Regions from separate parts of the Micromonospora zhanjiangensis genome, predicted to be linked through region 2. Evidence: riboswitches for the same ligand, from Rfam matches in the RefSeq annotation. Region 2 holds a riboswitch; each other region holds the start of a gene.
The links. A riboswitch is a leader RNA that binds a small molecule or an ion and turns the genes downstream of it on or off. The one in region 2 is predicted to bind cyclic di-AMP.

Region 1 (3,237 bases), on a different contig from region 2:
TGGTGACCAGTACCCGCAACGCCATGTGCCCAGTTTTCCCGGTCGGTCGCGCGTTATGCGGCCGGTCCCGTCGACCGTGGCGGCGTCGGGGACAATGGCCGGACGATCCCGCGGCGAGAGGCGGTCCGGACCGTGCGCGAAGGCACCTTCCAGTACACGATCCAGGCCCGCTGCACGCCGGAGCGCGCGATGCGGACGGTGGCCGAGCTCGACCGGCACCGGGAACTGCATCCGCTGATCGTCGCCGTCCGGGCGGTGCCGCCGGCTCCGGGCGCGCTGCGCGGCTGGCTCATCACCGACCGGTTGGCGTGCGGGCCGTTCCGGTTCCCGATCACCTACCGGGTCGACCTGCTCAGTCGGGACGATCACCAGCTGGTGATGGTGGCCCGCCAGCGACCCGCCACCACGGTACGCAACCACACCACGGTCACGCCCGAGCCGGACGGGCTGGTCCGGATCGACGTCACGATCACCCTCGCCGCGCCGACCCCGCTCTTCGGGTACGCCTTCCGCCAGGCCCGCGCCGCCCACCTGATCCTGGCCACCCGGACCCGCGCCGCCCTGGAGGCGGAACCCTCCGAATGACAGCGGCCCTCAGCTCGGGCCGAGGGCGACGGCGGCGCGCAACGTCGCGTCCCGCAGCGCGGTGCACCGGCGGACGTTGGCCAGCCGGTTGACCGTGCGGGACACCCGGGCCAGGCGCTGCACCGGGCGGCGTCGCAGCCGGTCGTAGTCGGCCAGGGCCCGCCCGCCGGGGCGACCGCGGGCGGGCGTGGAGTCGCTGCTGCGCGGACTGCTCGACCGCGACTGACGGCGGTCGAGCCGTCCGCGCCAAGCGCCGGTCAGACCACGGACAGGTGTACGTGGTTGGTGTGGTCGCTGGACGGGTCGCCGTTGCCGCTGGTGTACGCCTGCCAACCACTGCTGGGCAGCCAGATCTGTTTGAACCAGATCACGTACAGCACGGCGAGCCGGTCGGCGTTCTTCACGAAGTACGCCGCCAGGTTGTTGCCGTACGTCCGGTCGCCGCCGGACGCGACCCCGCCGAAGCCACCCTTCTGGGCGGCGAAGTCACAGGCCCGCCCCTTCGGGTGCTCGCCCGACCCGCCGTCGCGGTGACAGGAGACGAACCGGGTGAAGCCGGCCGCCTTGGCCTGGTTCATCGCGTGCAGGGTGCGCGGCGTGATGCAGCCGTCGGTGGTCGGGTCGTTGACGCTGCACGACTCGCTCGGCCAGGAGCCGTCGGAGTTGCGCGGCGCGGCCTTCGCGGCGCTGCTGCTCGTGCCGCTGACCCCGGCGCTGGCCCCGCCGCCGCCGTTCGCGGCGAGCGCCCGCTCGGCCTGCTGCTTGCGCTTGGCCATGGCCGCGACCTGCTTGCGCTGTTCCAGGATCTCCTGGTCGATCGCGGTCTTCGCGCGGGCCGCCTGGTCCCGGGTCTCGACCAGGGCGCGGACCTCCCGGTCCTGGTTGGAGGCGACCGCGCCGAGCCGGGAGGCCCGGTTCAGGAAGCCGTCCGGCGAACCGCTCTCCAGCAGCGCCGAGACCCGGCTGAGCCGGCCGGTCCGGTACGCGACGTCGGCCAGCTCGCCCACGGTCCGGTTGCGGGTCGTGAGGTCGGCCTCGATGGCCGCCAACCGGGTGGTGAGTTCCTGCTGCCGTTGGGTGGACTTCTTCACCGCCGCCTGGGCGTCGAGGAAGCCCTTGGACGCCGCGTCGAGTTGTTCCCGGAGGCTGGCGCTGCCGCCTTCGACGTCGCCCGGCGCGGCGAGGCCGCGGGTCGGGCCGGCGGCCGCGGCGCCGGCCGGAACGGCCGGCAGTCCGATCGCCAGGACGGCGGCGAGCAGTGCCGCGATCCGGACAGCCAATGGTGGTACGGGGGTCATGGACATCCTTCCGTCAGCCGCCGACCGGGTTAGCTGACGGGTTCGGGACGGAAGATCCCTACCGCTGACGCGGATGCACCCCACGTACGTGGTTCCCCGGCTCGCCGCTTGGGCGATTAGGCGACGGCCACCGCAGGCGCCGGAGGGCGCCGCCCGGCGGAGACCGCCGCCGAGCTTACCGGCACCTTCCGGGCAGACGCAGCAAATGCCCGCCGCGTCGGCGGCGCAACATGCCGATATGCCGGACATAATCGGGCGCGGCGCCGCCGCCCGGCCGGAAACTTAAGGCGCCCCTAATCGACCCGGTCGCGCACCGTCACCAGCTCTGCGGGCCGCACGCGTCGTCCGGCGGGGCTCCGGGCTCGACCTGGAGGGTGGCGTGCTCGATGTGGAAGTCGTCCCGCAGCGCGGTCCGCGCCTCGGCCAGCACCGTCCCGACCTCGCTGCCGCTGGACACGGTCAGGTGGGCGGAGGCGACCTCCATGCCCGAGGTGAGGGTCCAGACGTGCAGGTCGTGCACGTCGGTGACGCCCCGTACCGCGCACAGCCGGGCCTGCACCGCCGGCACGTCCAGGTGCTCCGGCGCGGCCTGCACCAGGATGCGCAGCGCGGCCCGCCCCAGCCGCCAGGTGCGCGGCAGGATGAACAGCCCGATTCCCACGGCCACCACCGGGTCGGCCCACCACCAGTCGGTGACCGCGATCACGGCGGCCGCGGCGATCACGCCGGCCGAGCCGAGCAGGTCGCCGAGCACCTCCAGGTACGCGCCGCGCAGGTTGATGCTCTCCTCGGCCCCGCGCCGCAGCAGCCCGAACGCGACCAGGTTGACCAGCAGACCACCGACGGCCACCACGAGCATCGGGGTGCTGCGTACCTCGGGCGGCTCGCCGAACCGACGGACCGCCTCGACCAGCACGTAGATCGCCACGCCGAAGAGCAGGACCGCGTTCGCGAGCGCGGCCAGCACCTCCAGCCGGTAGAGCCCGAAGGTGCGCTGCGGGTCGTCCCGCCGGCGCCGGCCCGCGGTGATCGCCGCGAGCGCCATGCCGATCCCGAGCACGTCGGTGAACATGTGCCCGGCGTCCGAGAGCAGGGCCAGCGAGCCGATCGCCAGGGCGGCGGCCGCCTCGACGACCATGTACGCGGCGAGCAGGGCGAAGGTGGCCCAGAGGCGGCCCCGGTGCCGCTCCGCGGCGCGCAGGACCTGCGTGCCGTGGTCATGACCTGCGCCCACGCCCCATACCTTCCGCCAGCGATCCGACTCCGACCCAATATATGCTCACATCGCGATGTGTGCAAAAGAGTCCCGGATCCCGGACCGCGCCGGCGACGGCCGCCGCCCGCTCAGCGCCCC
Region 2 (3,237 bases):
GTCGGCGAGCAGCCCGATGTCGTGCGCGTGCAATGGCTGGAGGAACGCCGATTCCGGGCACGTCCAGTGCCCGATCGTCCAGATCTCCCGCGATGTCATATGCCGGCTTCGTTGAGGTGGGTCTCGAGCCGGAACCGTACGGGGGCACCGTGCTCGATCGACTCCTACCCCGCCCTTGGATCCTCAAACGCAGCGCCTGCCCACAACCGCTGGCGGAGCCGCACGAAGGATCCCAATCGGCCAACCGGACCGATCAGGCCGATCAGTTGTCGAGCCCGGTCACACCTGGCAACTCCCCCGCGGGGCGGCTCGATAGGCTGGCACGATGCTGCTCTCCGACCGGGACCTGGTCTCCGAGATCAAGACGGGCAACCTGGCCCTGGAGCCGTTCGAACCGGCGCTGGTGCAGCCGTCCAGCATCGACGTCCGGCTGGACCGCCTGTTCCGGGTCTTCAACAACCACCTCTACACCCACATCGACCCGGCCACCCAGCAGGACGACCTGACGTCACTGGTCGAGGTGCCGGCCGGCGAGCCCTTCGTGCTGCACCCCGGCGAGTTCGTGCTGGCCTCCACGTACGAGGTCATCTCGCTCGGCGACCAGTTGGCCGGCCGGCTGGAGGGCAAGAGTTCCCTGGGTCGGCTGGGCCTGTTGACGCACTCCACGGCCGGGTTCATCGACCCCGGCTTCTCCGGGCACGTCACGCTGGAGCTGTCCAACGTGGCCAACCTGCCGATCAAGCTCTGGCCGGGCATGAAGATCGGTCAGCTCTGCATCTTCCGGCTCTCGTCGCCGGCCGAGCATCCGTACGGTTCCGCGGTGTACGGCTCGCGCTACCAGGGCCAGCGCGGACCGACCCCGAGCCGGTCCTGGCAGAACTGGCGCACCTGGCCGACCGCCTGACCCGACGCCGCGCGAGAGCGGAAGCCCTCCCCGCCGGGTTCGGCGGGGAGGGCTTCGCGACAGGTATCGGAAGAGCCGGTCAGCCCGGTCGGCCGTAGCCGACGATGCCGCCGTCGATCTTCCTCATCCGGACGTGGTCGTTGCTCTGCGGCGCGTGCACCACCCAACCGTTGCCGACGTACATCCCGACGTGCGCCAGGTTGTTGTAGAACACCAGGTCACCGGGTATCAGTTCGGCCCGGCTGACCGACCTCACCAGCGAGTGCTGCTGGGCCGCGTTGTGCGGCAGGTTGACTCCGACCTGGGCCCAGGCCGCCATGGTCAGGCCCGAGCAGTCGTAGCTGCCCGGACCGGACGCACCCCAGATGTACGGCTTGCCGATCTGCGCACAGGCGAACTTGACCACCTTTCCGGCGTTGCCACCCGGGTAGTTCGCCGGGCAGGGCGCCGGCTTGAAGACACCTCCCGCCCCGCTGCCGTACGCCTGCAGGCGCAGCTTCTGCAGCCGGGCGATCTCGGTGTCGATGTCCTTCTTCTTCTTGGCCAGTTCGGCCTCGGTCCGGGTCAGCTGGGCGACCAGTCGGTCCAGCGGCGCCTTCTGCGCGGCGTACCTCGCCTTGAGGTCGACCACCGCCTGGACGTCCTGCTGCTGGTCGCGGGCGAACTGGTCGAGCACCTCAAGCTTGTTGATCAGCTCCTTCGGGGAGCCGGTGGCCAGGATGGCGTTCAGGGCCGAGGCCTCGTCGCCCTTGTAGGCCCGGACCGCCAACTCGCCGACCTTGCTCATCGCCAGGTCCACCTGCAACTGCAGGGGCTGGATCTTCCGGGCCAGCTCGTCGGCCAGCTTCTTCTTCTTGGCCAGGTCCTGGCTGACGGCGTTGTGCTTCTCGATCGTCGGTTCGAGATCGTTCCACGCCGTGTCGATCTGCTTCTCGATGTCGCTGACCGACGGCGCGGCGTGGACGGGGGCCGCGCCGATGAGCAGCGCGGCGGCGCTGGCTACCGCGGTGAACGCGGTGGAAATGACGGACCATCGCAAACGCGGTCGCGCGGTCGCACGGTCGGCGGGCGCCGACCGGACGGACCGGGACCGCGGGGCATGGTGTGCCACCGGGGTCGGTACTCCTTCTCCCTGACCGCCTACCGGGTTAGCTGACGGGTTCGGGCGGAGAGGAGAGTGGTGCGCCCTACCGCGGTGGTGCTGCGGATTCACCCCGGTGTTGCCTGGGTCCCCGGCTCGTGCGTGACGATTCGGCGTGTCGACCCGCCGCCGCCCGGGATGGGCGAGCTACCGCCGGATCGACGGTCACCAAGAGTAGGGAAACGCAGCGGTGAATTGCAAGTCGCGACACACCTTCATTCGTTATTCATGACGCACGGTATTCGCGATTACCAGTGAAGGTTTCCTACGGCTATCAGGCACAGCACCGGCAGCTATTGACGACCCGCCATGCCAGGGGTGAGGGTGACCACTGTCACCCACCCCCGATTTGGAGGTCCGATGCACCGACCGAGAGTGCCCGTGGGCAGGCGGATCCTGCTCAGCACCGCGCTGGTGGGCGCCGCGGCGCTCACCCCCGCCGGCGCCACGCCGGCGACGGCCGCGCCGACCGACAGCCGGCAACAGGAGTACGCCGCCGCGGCGGCCGAGTTCGGCGTGCCCGAGAGCGTACTGCTCGCCGTCTCCTACCTGGAATCGCGCTGGGACACCAACGCCGGCACGCCCAGCACCGGCGGCGGGTTCGGCCCGATGCACCTCACCGACGGCCGGTACGTCGCCGGGCTGACCGCCGCCCGTCACGTCGACACGGACGAGGACCCGCGGGGCGACGACTCGCGGCCCGCGTTGCGGGTCACCGGGCCGCAGGCGCCCGATCCCGACGCGCCCACCGCGGCGGCCCTGCAGACGCTGGACGCCGCCGCCCGGCTGACCGGCAGCGCGGCCGAGGCGCTACGTACCCAGCCGGCCGCCAACATCCGGGGCGGCGCCGCGCTGCTCGCGTCGTACCAGAAGGGTCTCGGTGCCCCGACCGGAGCCGGCAGCGACCCCGCGGCCTGGTACGGCGCGGTGGCCCGGTACTCGGGCGCGGACACCGCGGACGGCGCCGGCAGCTTCGCCGACGAGGTGTACGGCACCCTCCGGGACGGGATGACCCGGGTGACCGACGACGGGCACCGGCTCACCCTGGCCGCCCGCGCCGGGCTGGCCCCGGCCCGGTCCTGGCTGGACCGGTTGGGCCTGCGCCGCGCCGAACGGCCCGACGGCCTGGAGTGCCCGGTCGACATCTCCTGCGAGTGGATCCCCGCGCCGTACGAGAAGTACGGGCCGGGCG
Region 3 (3,237 bases), on a different contig from region 2:
CGAACTGGAGCGGATCAGCGTGCCGGCCCACCCTATCGGGGTTGCCGTCGGTGGCCGACCGGCCACGCACGGGCCATTCGGGCGACTCCGGCGGAAAAGGGTTCGGGCGGTACCGCGAGTTCGTGTAACGCCCGGGTAGGCTCAGCGGGCGCCCCCGCCTGACGCCGCGAGAGGACCGCGCCTGTGACGCATTCCTGGACCCTGACCGACGACCTGACCCGGAAGCTCGACGACCTCGTCGACCGGGTCACCGAGGCGGAGTTGGCGATGGTGCTGTCCCCCGACGGCCTGTTGCTCGGCACCTCTCGCGGGGTCGACCAGGAGGTCGCCGAACAGGTGGTCTGCGTGGCCGCAGGGTTGCAGGGGTTGGCATTGGCCGCCGGCCGGCTCACCGACAACGGCGGGGTCCAACAGATCATCGTGCAGATGGCCGAGGCGTACCTCTTCCTCGCCACCACCCGCGGCGGTGCGCTGCTGGCGGTGCGGTTCACCGCCGACGCGGAGATCGCCGACGTCGCGTACGAGGTGGCGCTGTTCGCCAACCAGTCGCACCACGACCTGCCGGCGGAGTTGGAGTCCGCGGTCCGCTCGCCGGCCCGCGACTGACCGTCCGCCCCACCCGCCTCCGACCGCCCGGCGGCCGACCGATCGACCGGTCCGGGCTGCGGTCGCACCGCCCCGGGCCGGCACACCACCGGCGGCCGGCCCGGTTCGGTGAACCGGGCCGGCCGAGGGGAAGCGGGCTGACGCCCGCGCGTCGGATCAGGCCGAGTAACCGTGGCCGGCGGCCCAGCCGGTGACGTCGGCGGTGGTCATCCAGTACAAGCTGACGTCCGGGTTGGCCGGGTCGGCGAGCTTGAGGGTCCGGCCGTTGTCCCGGTAGCCCACCACGGTCAGGTAGTGGCCGCCGTCGTAGCTGTGCCAGCCACCGTCGAGGTCGGTACGGGTACCGGCGACGTTCACCACCGGGACGTACCCCTGGGTGATGGCCCGCACCACGTCGGCCCGCATCCGGTCGGCCTCGGCGGCGCTGCCACCCTTGACGGTCCGGGTCCGGTAGAAGTCGGTGCCGATGACCGCGTTCAGCACCCGGGTGGTGTCCTCGGCGGAGTCGGTACCCCTCTCGGTGGTGCCCAGCCGGCTGGCGACGGCGTCCTGGCTGGGGCTCTTGCCCTTGGCGGTGAGCGCGATCCGGGTGGCCGCCGGGCCGCAGTAGTAGTAGTTGATCTGAGCCTGGTACTCGTACGCCAGGGTCTTGGACGCCGGGGGCTTGGGCTTCGGCGCGGGTGGGGGCGGTGGGGGTGTCGTCGGGGACGCGGCGGCCGAGGGCTGCGCGGGTGTCGGCGAGGCGGGGCCGGTGGTGGCCGGTGCCGGCTCGGTCTGGCCGGCCGGTGCCAGTTCGGCGGCGACCGGGCCGGACGGGCCGGGGACGGTCGCCAGGCCCTGGACGGCCAGGATCCCGGCGGTGAGGGCCGCCACGAGGGCCACCCCGGAGCCGGCCGTCAGCCGGACGGTGCGACCGGACGGGCGGAGCCGTCGTCGGGTGCGTTGCGTCACGTAATCCTCCACAGATGTTCCGGTTTCGGATCGCGGTGAGGCGATCGGAAGCGCGGGGTCAGGTCGGCCCGGCGGCGCGTCGACATGGCGATGTCCGGTCGGTGGTGGAGGTCAGGTCGGGGCACCCGGGGACCGCCCGTCGGGCGACGGGCGCACGGAACCGTCCGCCACCGCCGCGCGGTGGTGGGCGTCGTCCTCGATGTGATCGCCGGGCGCGGGTCCCGGCGGGTACGACCGTCCTCGCCGCCACCGACCGTCGACGGGTCGGTTGGCCGGTCCGGGCGTTACGACCCGGCGGGGCGGGCGGCCTGGGACACGGGTATGCGGCGGGGGGATCCGGGGGATCGACCGCGGCTCGTGCTGCGCTTCACGAACGTGCTCTCCTTCCGAGACCGCCTACCGGGTTAGCTGACGGATTCGGGCGGGAAGGCCGCCCTACCGCGGGCTTGCGCCCGACGGATTCACCCCAGACGTGCAGTGGGTCCCCGGCTCGTGAGTTCACGACTCAGCGGGCCCGCTCCGGTGTCACCCACGGTGACCAGGGGCCAGAGCGGACGGGCCGACAGTACCGACCGGGAATATCCCTGCCAACCCCGCTTGACCAGCGGAAACGGTGATCTGGGTCGGCACTTTGGTCGATCCGGAAGGCGTCGATCTTTGTTTCACTCAGAGTTACTGGGTAGAGCGGTCGCCCCGGGTCGCGACCGGTAGCCCAATGACCAGAACCGACATGTCGGACATCGCCCGTGGCACCGACCCGGCACGGCGGAGAAGTCCCGGTGACCATCGAGACGAAACCGTTACCTGATCCGGCGGTCGGGCCCGCTCCGGCGGATGGTGCCGCGATCGGGCGACGGGGTCGAATCCTGAGCTGCGTGCCGGGTAGATTCAGCGCCTGAGTCGAAGGGTGGACCGGTTGCATCACGTGGAAATGTGGCTCTCAACCCTGCCGCCGGCCGGGGTGTACCTGCTGGTCGGCCTGATCATCGGGCTGGAGAGCATGGGCATCCCGCTGCCCGGCGAGATCGCACTGGTCAGCGCCGCTTTGATCGCGGCCACCGGCGTGGTCGCCCCGGAGTGGGTGGCCGGCGCCGCCGCCCTGGGGGCCATCGTCGGCGACTCCGTCGGGTACGCCGTGGGCCGGCGCGGCGGCCGGCCGCTGCTGGAACGCCTGGGCCGCCGGTTCCCCCGCCATCTCGGTCCGAGCCACCTGCTGCGCGCCGAGGAGATGTTCGGTCGATGGGGTGTCTGGGCGGTTTTCTTCGGCCGGTTCGTCGCCCTGCTGCGCATCCTGGCCGGACCGCTGGCCGGCGCGCTGCGGGTGCCGTACCGGAAGTTCCTGATCGCCAACGCCGCCGGCGGTCTGCTCTGGGCCTTCGGCACCACCTACCTGCTGTTCTACCTCGGTCGCGTCGCGGAACGGTGGCTCAAGGACTTCTCCTGGGCCGCGCTCGTGGTGGCGGTGCTGGCCGGGATCGGCAGCACCCTCTGGCTGCGGCGGCGGGCCGCCCGGCACGCCGCCGCGGACGAGCCGACCGGCGCACCGGCGGAGCCGGAGGTCGCCGGGTCGCCCGTCGGGACGCCGGAGCACGCGAACCCCCACGAGCCCGATGATCGGAGTGTGTTCCCAGGTTGACGGAGAGTTCGCCGGGTATGCGAGCCGGGCATGCCCAGGTGACA

Region 1: it holds a riboswitch for cyclic di-AMP, as region 2 does, so the genes downstream of both, ACFOX0_RS07075 (coiled-coil domain-containing protein) here and ACFOX0_RS10800 (C40 family peptidase) in region 2, are expected to answer to the same signal.
Region 3: it holds a riboswitch for cyclic di-AMP, as region 2 does, so the genes downstream of both, ACFOX0_RS24015 (C39 family peptidase) here and ACFOX0_RS10800 (C40 family peptidase) in region 2, are expected to answer to the same signal.

Annotation. Positions count from the first base shown of each region.
Region 1 covers NZ_JBHSBN010000003.1:248,149-251,385, reverse strand. The annotation lists gene surE (5'/3'-nucleotidase SurE) at 1-25, opposite strand, end outside; gene ACFOX0_RS07080 (SRPBCC family protein) at 133-585, shown strand; gene ACFOX0_RS07075 (coiled-coil domain-containing protein) at 843-1,883, opposite strand; cyclic di-AMP (ydaO/yuaA leader) riboswitch at 1,886-2,016, opposite strand; gene ACFOX0_RS07070 (cation diffusion facilitator family transporter) at 2,200-3,117, opposite strand.
Region 2 covers NZ_JBHSBN010000006.1:6,567-9,803, forward strand. The annotation lists gene ACFOX0_RS10790 (DUF488 domain-containing protein) at 1-99, opposite strand, end outside; gene dcd (dCTP deaminase) at 326-904, shown strand; gene ACFOX0_RS10800 (C40 family peptidase) at 984-1,943, opposite strand; cyclic di-AMP (ydaO/yuaA leader) riboswitch at 2,028-2,171, opposite strand; gene ACFOX0_RS10805 (N-acetylmuramoyl-L-alanine amidase) at 2,427-3,237, shown strand, end outside.
Region 3 covers NZ_JBHSBN010000020.1:24,325-27,561, forward strand. The annotation lists gene ACFOX0_RS24010 (roadblock/LC7 domain-containing protein) at 184-606, shown strand; gene ACFOX0_RS24015 (C39 family peptidase) at 763-1,569, opposite strand; cyclic di-AMP (ydaO/yuaA leader) riboswitch at 1,936-2,078, opposite strand; gene ACFOX0_RS24020 (DedA family protein) at 2,489-3,193, shown strand.